Regions from separate parts of the Clostridium sp. genome, predicted to be linked through region 2. Evidence: riboswitches for the same ligand, from Rfam matches in the RefSeq annotation. Region 2 holds a riboswitch; each other region holds the start of a gene.

Region 1 (3,274 bases), 2.2 Mb from region 2:
TATTGAGAGCCTTATAAGATCTGGAGTTATCCCGGCAGCTTTTTGCTGTTCTTCATTTAATTCTGCATGTGTTGTACTGGAAGGATGTATTACAAGAGATTTGGCATCTGCTACATTTGCAAGCAATGAAAATAATTTAACACTATTTATAAACTTCTTTCCTGCTTCAAGTCCTCCCTTTATTCCAAATGTGAATATAGAACCTGCTCCTTTTGGAAAATATTTTTTTGCCAGATCATGATACGGACTGCTTTCAAGTTCAGGATAGTTTACCCATGAAACCTTTGGATGCTTAGTTAAAAACTCAACTACTTTTCTTGTATTTTCTACATGTCTTTCAACCCTGAGTGAAAGTGATTCCAATCCTAAAAGGAAATAAAATGCACTTTGCGGGCTTAATGTTGCCCCTGTATTTCTAAGAAGCTGAACCCTGGCTTTTAAAGCAAAGGCAATTGGTCCCTGATCTGCGTAAACAAGACCGTTATAACTTTCATCAGGTGTAGTGAAGTCAGGGAATTTTCCACTTGCTGCCCAGTCAAATTTTCCTCCGTCTACTATAACTCCACCAATGGTTGTCCCATGGCCACCAATGAATTTTGTTGCTGAATGTACAACTACATCTGCACCATATTCTATTGGTCTTACAAGATATGGAGTACCAAAAGTATTATCTATTATAAGAGGTATTTTGTTTTCATGTGCTATATTTGCTACAGCTTCTATATCCAATACATTAATCTTTGGATTTCCTAATGTCTCGGCATAAACTGCCTTTGTTCTGTCTGTAATAGCCTTTCTAATATTTTCAGGATCATCAGGATCTACAAACGTTACGTCAATTCCTAATTTCTTTAATGTTACTGAAAACAATTCATATGTGCCCCCATAAAGAGTGCTTGCTGAAACTATATTATCCCCTGAATTTGCCACATTTAGTATTGAATATAATATTGCTGAAAGTCCTGATGAAGTTGCAAGTCCTGCACTTCCACCTTCAAGTGCTGCTACTCTCTGTTCAAATACATCCTGTGTTGGATTCATTATTCTGGCATAAACATTTCCTGGTTTTTTAAGTTGGAAAAAGTCTGCTGCTTCATCTGCATCTTTAAAAACAAAAGACGTAGTCTGATAAATTGGAACAGCTCTTGCTCCCGTTGTTGGGTCTGGTACTTGTCCTGCATGTACCTGTAATGTTTCAAATCCTAATTTTCTCTCTTCACTCATTTTTATCGCTCCTAACATTTATATATTAAAATTTTTTACAATAACAATTTATTACTTTAATTATCTGCAACAGCAATTGCACGTTATCTTCACTATAATCACATCCAATCTAAAATTTAATATTTTATTATGTCATTCCTTTAAAAACTAAAAAAACTTCTTACAGAGAAACTGTAAGAAGTCAAAATTCTTAGTATCTCTCATCTCTCAGGTTTTACCTGCTGGAATTAGCACCGTTGAACAAAATTCATTCAGGTTGCCGGGCATCATAGGGCCAGTCCCTCTGCCTCTCTTGATAAGAAGTTAAATATTCAATTGATTTACATATACTATATAATCTTTTAATAAACTTGTCAATACCTAAAATCGAAAATTTTCATAATTATTTATCATATCAATTCTTTCTTTGTGTCTGCCTCCTTAAAACTTAGCATTATACCATTCATCAAATAACATTACGGCAAGTCCATCTCCAATAACTCTTCCACCCATACATATTACATAGAAACATTGTGCATTTTAGTATATCTCGCTGAAAAAACGTTTTCTACCAAAGCTGCATTTATTCATACAAACCAACTCCTACAAAATAAGCTATTATAACAGATAGAGGTCCTGTTACAACTCTTGAGAATAGAACTGCCGGAACCCCCACTTCCACTGTTTCAGGTTCCGCTTCTGCAAGGCTCAATCCAACAGGTATGAAATCACATCCTACCTGTGCATCTATTGCAAACAATGCTGGAAGTGCAAAATGCGGTGGTATATGTCCTTTGCCTATTTCCGTTCCTACAAGAACTCCCACTACCTGAGCCACAACTGCTCCAGGTCCGAGTATAGGTGAAAGTATGGGCAGTGTACAGATAATTGACACTATGATCAGCCCTACAAGAGAACCTGCTGCCGGTGAGATTGCCTTTGCAATAATATTTCCTATACCTGTCTTGTTTATAATTCCAATTATCATACATACGAAAGCCATGAATGGAAGTATGTTTTTTATTATTGAATCAATCGTCTCTCTTCCTGCTTCATAGAACTTTCCTATTACATCTCCAACACCTTTCCCAAGCCTTACTATAAAATTCTCTTTCTTCTTTGGTGCCGCTTCAACAGCTGCCGCCACACTTTTCTTTGCCTTATCATCAGGAATATTTGTTTTTGCTTTTTCCACTTCTGGAGCTGATGATACCGGTGAATTGCCCTCATGGATGGAAATACAGGATTCATTTACATCAGATACATACAGCTGCTCCGTCATAAATTTTGCAAGAGGACCTGACTGTCCAACAGATTTTACATTTATAGTAAGTATACCTTTTTTTGGATAAACTCCGCATCTTGCAGTACCTCCACAATCTATGACAACTGCAGCTATCTCCGCATCAGGAACTCCAGTAGCAAATCCATTTACCAGTTCTGCATTGGTCATTTGGGCAAGCTTATATGCTACAGGATGCATGTCCTGTCCCGTTACACATACAATTTTATTCCTTTTTCCTTCCGGTTTTATATAGAGAGGTCCTCCCCAGCCACTTCTTCCTTTTTCAACTTTTACTGTATTATACATGATAACCCTCCTATTTTTATGGATTCATACAATTTTATTAATTTCATGCCAGCTCAGCCTTTTCTCTTTCTTTCTTATTGAGAAGGTAGAATGTAATTCTCTCTGTAAGTATGCCCTTGATCAATATAACTATAATGCCGGCTAGAAAATACCTCACTGCAAGTTCACCTACAGGCAGTCCAAGTTTTGTTATTCCCTGTGCTATACCCATGTATACAAACAATTCGGCAGGATTTGCATGCGGAAATAGTCCTGTAATTGCATGGCAGAAAGAAATAGTTGAATCATAATAAGCAGGTTTGTACTTTTCATCTAAAAATTGTCCAAAAGTCTGCGCCATAGGATTTGTCAAAAAGAAAGTAGCTATAATAGGGAATATCGTGTATCTTGTTATGAGATATTTGGATGAAGCTTTTGCCAAATTGTTGACTTTTTCTTCACCTATTATTTTGATGAGAGAGTTGACAGCTGTGATGAGTA
Region 2 (3,274 bases):
AAAAAGATTTTATACAAATGATCTATCTCAATAATAAATTCAACTTGACCTCTAGTTTTTCTAGTCAGCCGAACTAGAATAAAAATTTCTTATTGCCATATCTATTTTAAAACCAAACTTTCTTTATTTTTATAAGCATCTCTTATTTGATCAACCTTATCCAGTTTCTCCCATGGAAGATCTATATCTGTCCTTCCAAAATGTCCATAAGCAGCAGTACTTTTATATATAGGCCTTCTTAAATCAAGATCCCTTATAATTGCAGCAGGTCTTAAATCAAACAACTCATTTATAATCTCGACTATTTCTTCATCATTTATTTTGCCTGTACCAAATGTATCTACACTTACTGATACAGGTTTTGCAACACCTATTGCATATGCTATTTCTACTTCAATTTTACTTGCTACACCTGCTGCCACAAGGTTTTTTGCAACCCACCTTGCTGCATATGCCCCAGATCTATCAACTTTGGTTGGATCTTTTCCTGAAAATGCTCCGCCTCCATGTCTTCCATAGCCGCCGTAGGTATCAACTATTATCTTTCTTCCTGTAAGGCCCGAATCAGCCTCAGGCCCACCCTTTACAAATCTTCCTGTAGGATTTACCAGATATTTTGTATTTGAATCTATGAGCTCTTTAGGTATTATTACTTTGATTACCTTGTCTATTATATCTTTTTCAATTTCATCATGGGTTACATTTTCTTCATGCTGTGAAGATATAAGCACGGTATCCACTCTCAGAGGTTTATCTCCTTCATATTCTACTGTAACCTGAGTTTTCCCATCCGGTCCAAGATATGAGATTGCTCCATTCTTTCTTACTTCAGCAAGCTTTCTTGAAAGTTTATGTGCCAGTGCTATTGGAAGCGGCAAGTACTCCGGAGTTTCATTTGTTGCAAATCCAAATACCATTCCCTGGTCTCCTGCTCCAATTGCTTCTATATTGTCTTTTTCACCTTTTTTAGATTCCAATGATTCATCTACACCAAGTGCAATATCTTGTGACTGTTCATCTATGGAGGTTATTACTGCACAATTGGATGCATCAAATCCAAATCTTGAATGATTATATCCTATATCGCTTATAGTTTGTCTTACTATTTTAGGTATGTCCACATATGCCTTGGTTGATATCTCTCCTACTAAAAGTACAAGTCCGGTATTTACAACTGTCTCACAAGCTACTCTTCCATTCTTATCCTGTTCAATAATTGCATCTAATACTGCATCTGATATTTGATCACATATTTTATCCGGATGTCCTTCTGTAACAGATTCTGATGTGAATAATCTACTCATTTTATCAATCTTCCTTTCATCATTTACTCTAAATTTTATTTCTATACTGGTTAACTTATATTAAAAAGAGACCAAACATTACTATCGAAGAATCCAATTTCTACAGATAAGTTTAACTTGACCTCTAGTCTTTCTAGTTAGTCACCTAGAATATTAAATTTATTCACATTGCTGCGAAATCAAAAAAACTTTCTATGGAGAAACCACAGAAAGTCATATCCTACTGTTTCTCATCTTTCAGGTCTAACCTGCTGGAATTGGCACCATTAAATATAATAAATATATTCAGGTTGCCGGGCATCATAGGGCCAGTCCCTCCGCCTCTCTTGATAAGAAGTTCTTATTCAATTAATATTATATATACATCATATAATTCTTGAAATAGTTTGTCAATACAAGATTTAAAAAACATACATAAAACATTATTAAAAAGTTCTACTTATCTCACCTACTATATAATTTTACTTTGCTAATCTATCCAGATGAATCAAAAGTGGGTGTTTTTCTTCTTCCTGCCTTTTTCTATATGTGTACGTTTCATTTCTCAATTCTTCCGGTTTTATCACCCATACTGTAGATAAATCTCCATCCTCAATATTTCCTTTGACAAATTCATAATATCTCTTAAATATCTGTCCACTTATATGAGCTTTTACTGGAATCCCCTTTATCTGATAACTCTCATTATCCTTTGATCTTATAGTTATTGACACTTTTTTCTTAAACCATATGCTGTTTACCATATTATTGTTTGTTGCCGACGATTCAATTAACTCAAGATATATTATATTACCATCGTTGTCAACCTCCAGAAAGTCTTTAAAAACAGTATGGGGTATACCTTTATTATCTACTGTCGATAACACCTTTATGGTATCTCTAGCATTTATTAGTTTTATAATTTTATCTTGCAATTTTACTGACAACTTCAGTTCACCTCCTATATAACCCGTGACAAATCTGTATCCGGATGGTTGCCACATCTTCTGTAATTATCCATATCTATGTTCAGATCATATTTTTTTCTTAGAGCATCAAGTGCTCTTGATAATATTACATAGTATTCAAGTGAAGGATTCTCCTGATTTTGAAATACCGATCCAGGATATGGAGTCCAGACACATTGAACTATACTTACCCCATTTTCAGCAAATTCCTCTGCCTCCTCCAGTATCACTTTAAGTGCTTCATCTTCATCTTTAAATCCATATGGTTTGGCAAGTTCGACTCCTCCCACAATACCGGAATTCACATTTCCTTTTCCAAATATATCTACCGCTGCAAATATTCTTCTTTTCCACTCTTTATACCCTATTAACTTGTCTTTTCCTGGACAAATCCATCTGAATTTTTCTTCATTAAGTACTTCAATATCTGATGTAAATGACATAATACCCGTGTTTTCATATACTCTCTGAAGCTGTTTTTCGTTAAATGCCGAGGATATCATCTGACTTGGAAATTTTTTTGTCTTGAAATTTTCTCCTATAGCTTGAAGTGTTTCTATATATAAGCTTACTTCATCGTCAAAGATATCATTCCCACTTAATATGGAACCTGCTGTTAAAAAGATACTTTCCAGGGTTCCCGGTTCTTTCAATGCTTCTTTCACAGTTTCATACACATCCTGAGGATTCAATCTGGCAGGCTTGTCATTTTCTACTTTGTTCTTGTTGAAATTTGAACCTATGTTGCAATATCTGCAGCCTTTGCCGGTATCCCAGAAATGACAATAGCTATATGGATCTATGTCTATGCGCTGTGGTCTTGAGGTAGCAACATGCCACATTGGAGTTCCCCTGCTTGTAAATTTTTCATAGTAATCCGGCTTACTCCAGTATTCAACCTTCTCCACTATTTTACCCTTATCTGTAAGACAGAGCTTACCTTCAATACAATCTACAACATATGGATTCTCAGCTGTAGAAATAGGTCCGGTTATAATTGAGGTACCGTCCCTCAGCAGCAGA
Region 3 (3,274 bases), 530 kb from region 2:
CATCCAGTTGCATATTTTTTTGGACTTCCTCCGCTTACATCTCCTGCACAATAAAGTCCTTTCAAGGTAGATGCTCTCTTTGTATCCACCCAGTATCCACTAGCAGCATGTCCACCTACGATATAAGGCTCAGTTCCTTCAATCTCAACATTTTCTTCAGATGGCATTTTGCTGCTGTCTATCCATCTAAGTGCCTGGGACGGTGCCATATTTAAATAAGCCTTGATCAAATTACTTTCTTCCATTTTGGTAATATCTTTGGTCATTAAAAAACATGGACCATTTCCTTTTTTATTTTCCATCACCGTAGCATAAAGCCTGTTTATAGTTGTTGGCCTGCCATAATTTTCAACATACTCCACACCCCTGGCATTTACCTGAACTGCTCCTACTCCCTGAGCGATAGTTCCTGTAGGTGCTATAGTGTCCTTACATCTTAGAGCAATGAATCTCATTTCAAAACTGGTCATCTCAGCACCTGCTCTTATTCCCATAGCATAGCCTGAACCTGTATTGAAGGGAGAATACCACATCTTGTGCTTGGAAAAGCCTGGATTATTAGGCTTATACAGGCCTGATGCCCCACCTGCTGCGCAAATGACAGCTTTTGCATAAATCGTATAAAATTTTTCTTCAAATATGGAAAATGCATAGGCTCCTATAATTCTGCCCTCTTTCTTTATATAATCTATTACATTTACCCCATTCAATACTTCTATATTTCTCTGGCATTGAACTGCGGATGCAAGTATAGGTTTTATATTCTCTCCATTTATCTTTACACTTCTTTTGCCTCTCTTTACATACTTCCCCTTTGAGTCCTTAAGGATGGGCAGTCCCATTTTCTCAATCTCCCAAGTAACATCATTGAGTTTTTTTGCTATAGTGTATACTAGATCCTCTCTTATAACATCATTGAATTCTCTTTTTACATATTCTACAAAACTCTCCGGTGTTTCACCGTCATTTATATATGCATTAAGGGCATTAATTCCTGCTGCAAGACATCCGCTTCTTTTTATATTTGCCTTTTCCGCAATCAACACGCTTGTTCCTGGAGACATTTTTGCCGCCCTAAGTGCTGCAAAGCATCCCGCAGTACCACCTCCAATTATTAAAATATCAGCCGCCAGTTTTTCAGGTACAAGTCTCATCCAACCACTCCTATCTTTTATCAAACAAATAACCTAATATTTTGTCGACACATTGATCTACGCTTATCTCACCGGTAGATAAAATAATTTCAGGATTTTCCGGCACTTCATAAGGTGAATCTATACCTGTAAAATTTTTTATTTCTCCATTTCTGGCTTTTTTATATATTCCTTTTGGATCCCTTCCCTCGCAAACTTCAATCGGACAATCTACATACACTTCTATAAAATCCTTGCCAAGTGTATTTCTAACCCTGTCCCTGTCACATTTAAACGGTGATACAAATGTTGCAATTGTTATGATTCCAGCATCTACAAACAACTTGCATACCTCGGATATTCTTCTTATGTTTTCGGATCTGTCTTCCTTGGTGAATCCAAGATTGGAGTTCAATCCATACCTTATATTATCCCCATCCAGCATATAGGTAAGCTTACCCATATTATATAATTCAGCCTCCAATTGAGAAGCTATAGTTGATTTTCCCGAACCTGAAAATCCTGTAAACCATATCAGCACTCCCTTTTGATTTAGAAGTTTCTCTCTAAGCTCTCTATTTACAAAAGTTTTATGCCAGACTACATTAGTTGACTTTTTATCCAATAAAATCCCTCCACCAATTTATTGTACTTTAGCAAGATAGAATTACATAATACTAATTTTAAGCATAAAAATCATGACCATTTTTCTTTTGTAAGAAAAATGGTCATATTAACATCCTGCCACTTTTCTTATCTCTCAGAAAATTATTCCGTAGGAATTAACACCGATGCATTCACATGAGAACGCCGGTTGTCGGGTTTCATTGGGCCAGTCCCTCCACCTCTCTTGATAAGAACATATTCGGTTTTCCTCAATCTCACTCTGTTATTGGACTTTATTATACTTTCTTAGTTGTATTTTGTCAAGAAGCAGCGAATCAGTCTAATATTTAATGCTTTATCTTAAATACTCCTCCATGGACCTATATTCCACTTTTCCACTGCCTTTTTCTATTTCAATACATGAAACATATGCCTCTGCCGTATCCAAACATGTAAACAAAACCCTGTCATGTGCAAGTGCAGTATGTCTAAGTTCAAAGCCCGGTGTTCCACTTTTATATCCCACGTTAGGAGTATTTATGACTATATCAAGCTTTTTTTCCTTTACTTCATTTACAGCCTCCTGTATTCTCAACTCTTTGCACACTATACCGCTGTCAATTAAAAATTTACTTGTTCCCGGAGAAGCAAAAATATTGAATCCAAGTGATTTATACTTTTCAACTATAGGAACTGCCTCTTCTTTGTCCCTGTCATTTACCGCTATATAAATATTGCCTTTTACACATATATTTACTCCTGATGCCCTGAATGCCTTATATACTGCAATATTCCTGTCAAAATCAACTCCGAGCACTTCACCTGTGGATTTCATTTCCGGCCCAAGCACTGCATCAACATCGGGAAGTTTCTTGTTTGAAAACACGGGCATTTTTACTGCAAACATCTTGCTGTTCCTGTAGGCATCCTGTCTGTATCCAAAATCCTTTATTTTCTTTCCAAGCATTATATTCACGGCTATTTTAACCATCGGTATATCAGTTACCTTGCTTAAAATAGGCACTGTTCTTGAGGCCCTTGGATTTACCTCTATTACATATACCTTTTTCCCGTCAAAAGCATACTGAACATTTAAAAGTCCCCTGACATTTAGCTCTTTTGATATTTTAACAGTATACTCTTCTATCTTTTCAAGTACTTCTTCCTGCAGATCCAAGGCAGGATAGACAGCTATACTATCTCCTGAATGAACACCTGTCTTCTCTATATGTTCCATTATGCCTGGAATTATGAGATCCTTCCCGTCAGATATGGCATCTACTTCAATTTCCCTTCCAACTATATATTTATCCACAAGTACAGGATATTCTTTTGACAGATTTACCGCTTCTTTTAGATATCTTGAAAGTTCTTCATCATTATATACAACTTTCATTGCCCTGCCGCCTATTACATAAGATGGCCTTACAATAACAGGATATCCTATTTTTCTTATCAATAGATCAGCTTCTTCCAAACTGGTGACTGACCCTCCTACGGGAGAATTTATACCCAGTTTTTTAAGAAGAATCCTA
Region 4 (3,274 bases), 230 kb from region 2:
GGTACAGCGACATAACAATTTTATTAAATGTTTTGTATATATGGGCTAATTTAATTACTTTTCACAGCCTTCTTTTAATAGACTTTAAACCGACTGCCCCTGCATACAACATGAATCAGTTTTTCACTGCTACATCTACACTTACCTCGCCAAGGCAACTTGAAAATCCTCCCGGAATGCCATTAATAAGCAGGATTCCTGGAAATGTTACAGGCCCTATAGTTGGAGGCAACCTTACATCTTTTGCAGATAACCTCGGCACTCCATTTGAAGTTGATACCAGAGGGAAAATACTCTTAATCGAAGAAGTACACGAGCCCATTAATACAGTCTACAGGCATATAAACCGGCTAATATTGGCCGGCAAGCTCAGTGACTGTGCAGGTATCCTTATGGGAGAATGCACAAATTGTGATGATTCATACGGTAAGTCATATGAAGATTTAATTAATGATGTTATAATGCCGATGAACAAACCTCTTATGACAAACTTAGCATCTGGGCATGGCACATACAAGATGGCTATACCTATAGGCGCCGAAGCCAACCTTAATACTTATGAAAATACATTGACGATACTTGAGCCAACGGTGCGTATATGATTTATCCCAATTATCGTGCCGGGAATTTGCTACCCTGCAGGCAACTAAATATACTTTCCTATAAATCAAAGACCTCAATGCTGTTGATAAAATATACTTATCAACAGCATGAGGTCTTATTATTAAACTTTCTTACCTTTTACAAATCATCTATTTTTAATTAATATTTTATACATGGTCAATAGAATTGCTATCCACACAGGTACTACATATATGGATATTCTCGTACTCGGTAAAACAAATAGTAAAGCAACGATCAATAACAAGTATATAATAGCTGTATACGTAAGTACCGGATAAAATGGCATTTTAAATTTTACTTTTTGTCCTAAGGAACTCTTATATTTTCTGAATTTTAATTGTACTAAAAGTATAGTTATCCATGCAGTTATAATTGCTATAACTGTTACCGATGATATATAATTAAAAACTTTGAAGGGTAATAAATAATTTAAAAATATTGCAATCATAGCTATAGCTGTACTAAATAGAATTCCTACATATGGTATTCCTGATTTGCTGATTTTACGAAATATACCCGGAGCATTATTGTTCAAAGCCAAACTATAAAGCATTCTCCCTTCAACAAATAATGCACTGTTCATACCTGATAATGCAGCTGTCAAAACCACAAAATTAATAATTGATGCCGCTGCCGGAATTCCAACTTTATCGAAGACTAATACAAAAGGGCTTCCTTTAATTCCAATTTTACTCCATGAATAAAGGCTTAACATAACCAACATAGAGCCAACATAAAAAATAAGTATACGCCAAAATACATTATTGATTGCTTTGGGTATGGATTTTTCAGGATTTTCTGCTTCACCAGCAGTTATACCAATAAGTTCCACTCCACCAAACGCAAAAGTAACAAAGATGAATGACAATAAAAATCCTCTGATCCCATTAGGGAAAAAACCTCCATTCATCCATAAATTTGAAAATCCAATGGCATGTCCTTTATTTCCAAAGCCAAATACTATCATAAAAAGTCCAAAAATAATCATGCAAATAATACACACAACTTTAATGAGTGCCAGCCAAAATTCAAACTCACCATAAGCTTTCACTCCAATTATATTAATTAAAACTAAAACCAATAAAAATACTAGGGCGGAAATCCACCTCGGAAAATCCGGCAGCCAAAACTGTACATATATACCAACTGCCGTAAGCTCGGCCATTACAGTTGTAACACCTTGAAGCCAATAAGTCCATCCTGAAAAAAATCCAGCGAAATCCCCTAAATATTTAGTTGCATAAGCACTAAATGAACCTGAATTTGGATCATCTACAGAAAGCTCTCCCAATGCCCTCATAATTATAAAAACAAACAAACCGCCAGTCAAATATGCTAATATAATAGACGGGCCACCCATACTTATGGCATCTGCCGAGCCATAAAATAACCCTACTCCTATGGCTCCACCAATAGCAATCATCTGAATATGACGATTTTTTAAATTCCTCTTTAATTTATATCCTCCCATATCGACATCCCAATCTTATAATTTTTCTAGAAATATAAACCAACAATAACTTATTTTACAGTAAAATCATTTATTCATAAACTTTATTTATAAAAGTTAAAGCTTATCTACAAAAAACAAAAAGCCAAATCCTCCAAAGATACATTAGATACATTCAACATATCAAGTAGAATTTGACCTCTAGTTTTCTAGTCAATCAAAAATAAAAAAATCTTACAGAGAAACTATAAGACCAATTTTTTCAAAGTTTCTCATCTTCCAGGTTTAACCTGCTGGAATTAGCACCATTGAACAATATATTCAGGTTGCCGGGTATCATAGGGCCAGTCCCTCCACCTCTCTTGATAAGATTCATATTTGATTATTATTTACATGATACTTAATTTAAATATAACTGTCAAGAATGAATTTGCCTATTTGGGTAATTATTGTATTTTAGTTTGAAGCACAGCAAGTGCTGCAGCACCCATTACACCTGCATCCGTTCCAAGTTCTGCTTTCACAATTCTGCATGACTTTGCCATTGCAGCAAAGCATCTCCTATTTACTACCTGTTGTATTTTCTTCAGTACGATATTTCCCCCTTTTGAAACTCCCCCTCCAATAACTACCATTTCAGGATCAAAGCTGGTTATGACATTGGCTACGCATATTCCAAGATATTCAAGGCTTTCATTCAATATTTCACAAGCAATTTTATCTCCCTTTTTTGCTTCCTCAAACACCTCATAGGAAGTTACCTTATTGTGTTTCTTTAAAGCTGTATATTCCTTATTCAGAACAGCCTGTTCTCCTTTTTTCCCTATTGCAGTACCCGATGCGAGTGCTTCTGCACAGCCATAATTTCCACAATTACATCTGGGACCATTTTTCTCCAGCGTCATATGCCCGATTTCAAGGGCATTGCAGGTATTCCCCCTGTAAATTTGTCCATTAATTATCGCTCCGCCTCCAATTCCCGTGCTGACTGTAATAAAAATCATATTTTTTGTTCCCTTTCCTGCTCCAAACATGAATTCTCCAATGGCACCTACATTTGCATCATTGTCCAGGTATACTGGAATTCCAAATTTCTTCTTTATTGGATCCACCAATTTAAAATTTCTGAAAGGAAGATTTGGCGTCGTTATTATTATTCCATTTTTAGCATCCAACGGCCCGGGCGAACCAATTCCGATG

Evidence for each region. Region 2 has a riboswitch for S-adenosylmethionine ahead of metK (methionine adenosyltransferase). Riboswitches for the same ligand answer to the same signal wherever they lie in the genome.
Region 1: linked by a shared signal. The riboswitch ahead of LKE46_RS16400 (O-acetylhomoserine aminocarboxypropyltransferase/cysteine synthase family protein) and the one ahead of metK (methionine adenosyltransferase) in region 2 are both predicted to bind S-adenosylmethionine.
Region 3: linked by a shared signal. The riboswitch ahead of cysC (adenylyl-sulfate kinase) and the one ahead of metK (methionine adenosyltransferase) in region 2 are both predicted to bind S-adenosylmethionine.
Region 4: linked by a shared signal. The riboswitch ahead of LKE46_RS04350 (amino acid permease) and the one ahead of metK (methionine adenosyltransferase) in region 2 are both predicted to bind S-adenosylmethionine.

What each region holds. Positions count from the first base shown of each region.
Region 1 is NZ_JAKVOI010000001.1:3,290,277-3,293,550, reverse strand. Features, by position in the region: gene LKE46_RS16400 (O-acetylhomoserine aminocarboxypropyltransferase/cysteine synthase family protein) at 1-1,224, opposite strand, end outside; SAM riboswitch class I at 1,422-1,526, opposite strand; gene srlE (PTS glucitol/sorbitol transporter subunit IIB) at 1,787-2,794, opposite strand; gene srlA (PTS glucitol/sorbitol transporter subunit IIC) at 2,838-3,274, opposite strand, start outside.
Region 2 is NZ_JAKVOI010000001.1:1,068,388-1,071,661, reverse strand. Features, by position in the region: gene metK (methionine adenosyltransferase) at 102-1,304, opposite strand; SAM riboswitch class I at 1,532-1,640, opposite strand; gene LKE46_RS05380 (hypothetical protein) at 1,766-2,230, opposite strand; gene LKE46_RS05375 (radical SAM protein) at 2,245-3,274, opposite strand, start outside.
Region 3 is NZ_JAKVOI010000001.1:541,592-544,865, reverse strand. Features, by position in the region: gene LKE46_RS02920 (adenylyl-sulfate reductase subunit alpha) at 1-1,154, opposite strand, end outside; gene cysC (adenylyl-sulfate kinase) at 1,165-1,758, opposite strand; SAM riboswitch class I at 1,884-1,993, opposite strand; gene carB (carbamoyl-phosphate synthase (glutamine-hydrolyzing) large subunit) at 2,095-3,274, opposite strand, start outside.
Region 4 is NZ_JAKVOI010000001.1:836,165-839,438, reverse strand. Features, by position in the region: gene LKE46_RS04355 (S66 peptidase family protein) at 1-602, shown strand, start outside; gene LKE46_RS04350 (amino acid permease) at 749-2,095, opposite strand; SAM riboswitch class I at 2,344-2,446, opposite strand; gene LKE46_RS04345 (ROK family protein) at 2,521-3,274, opposite strand, start outside.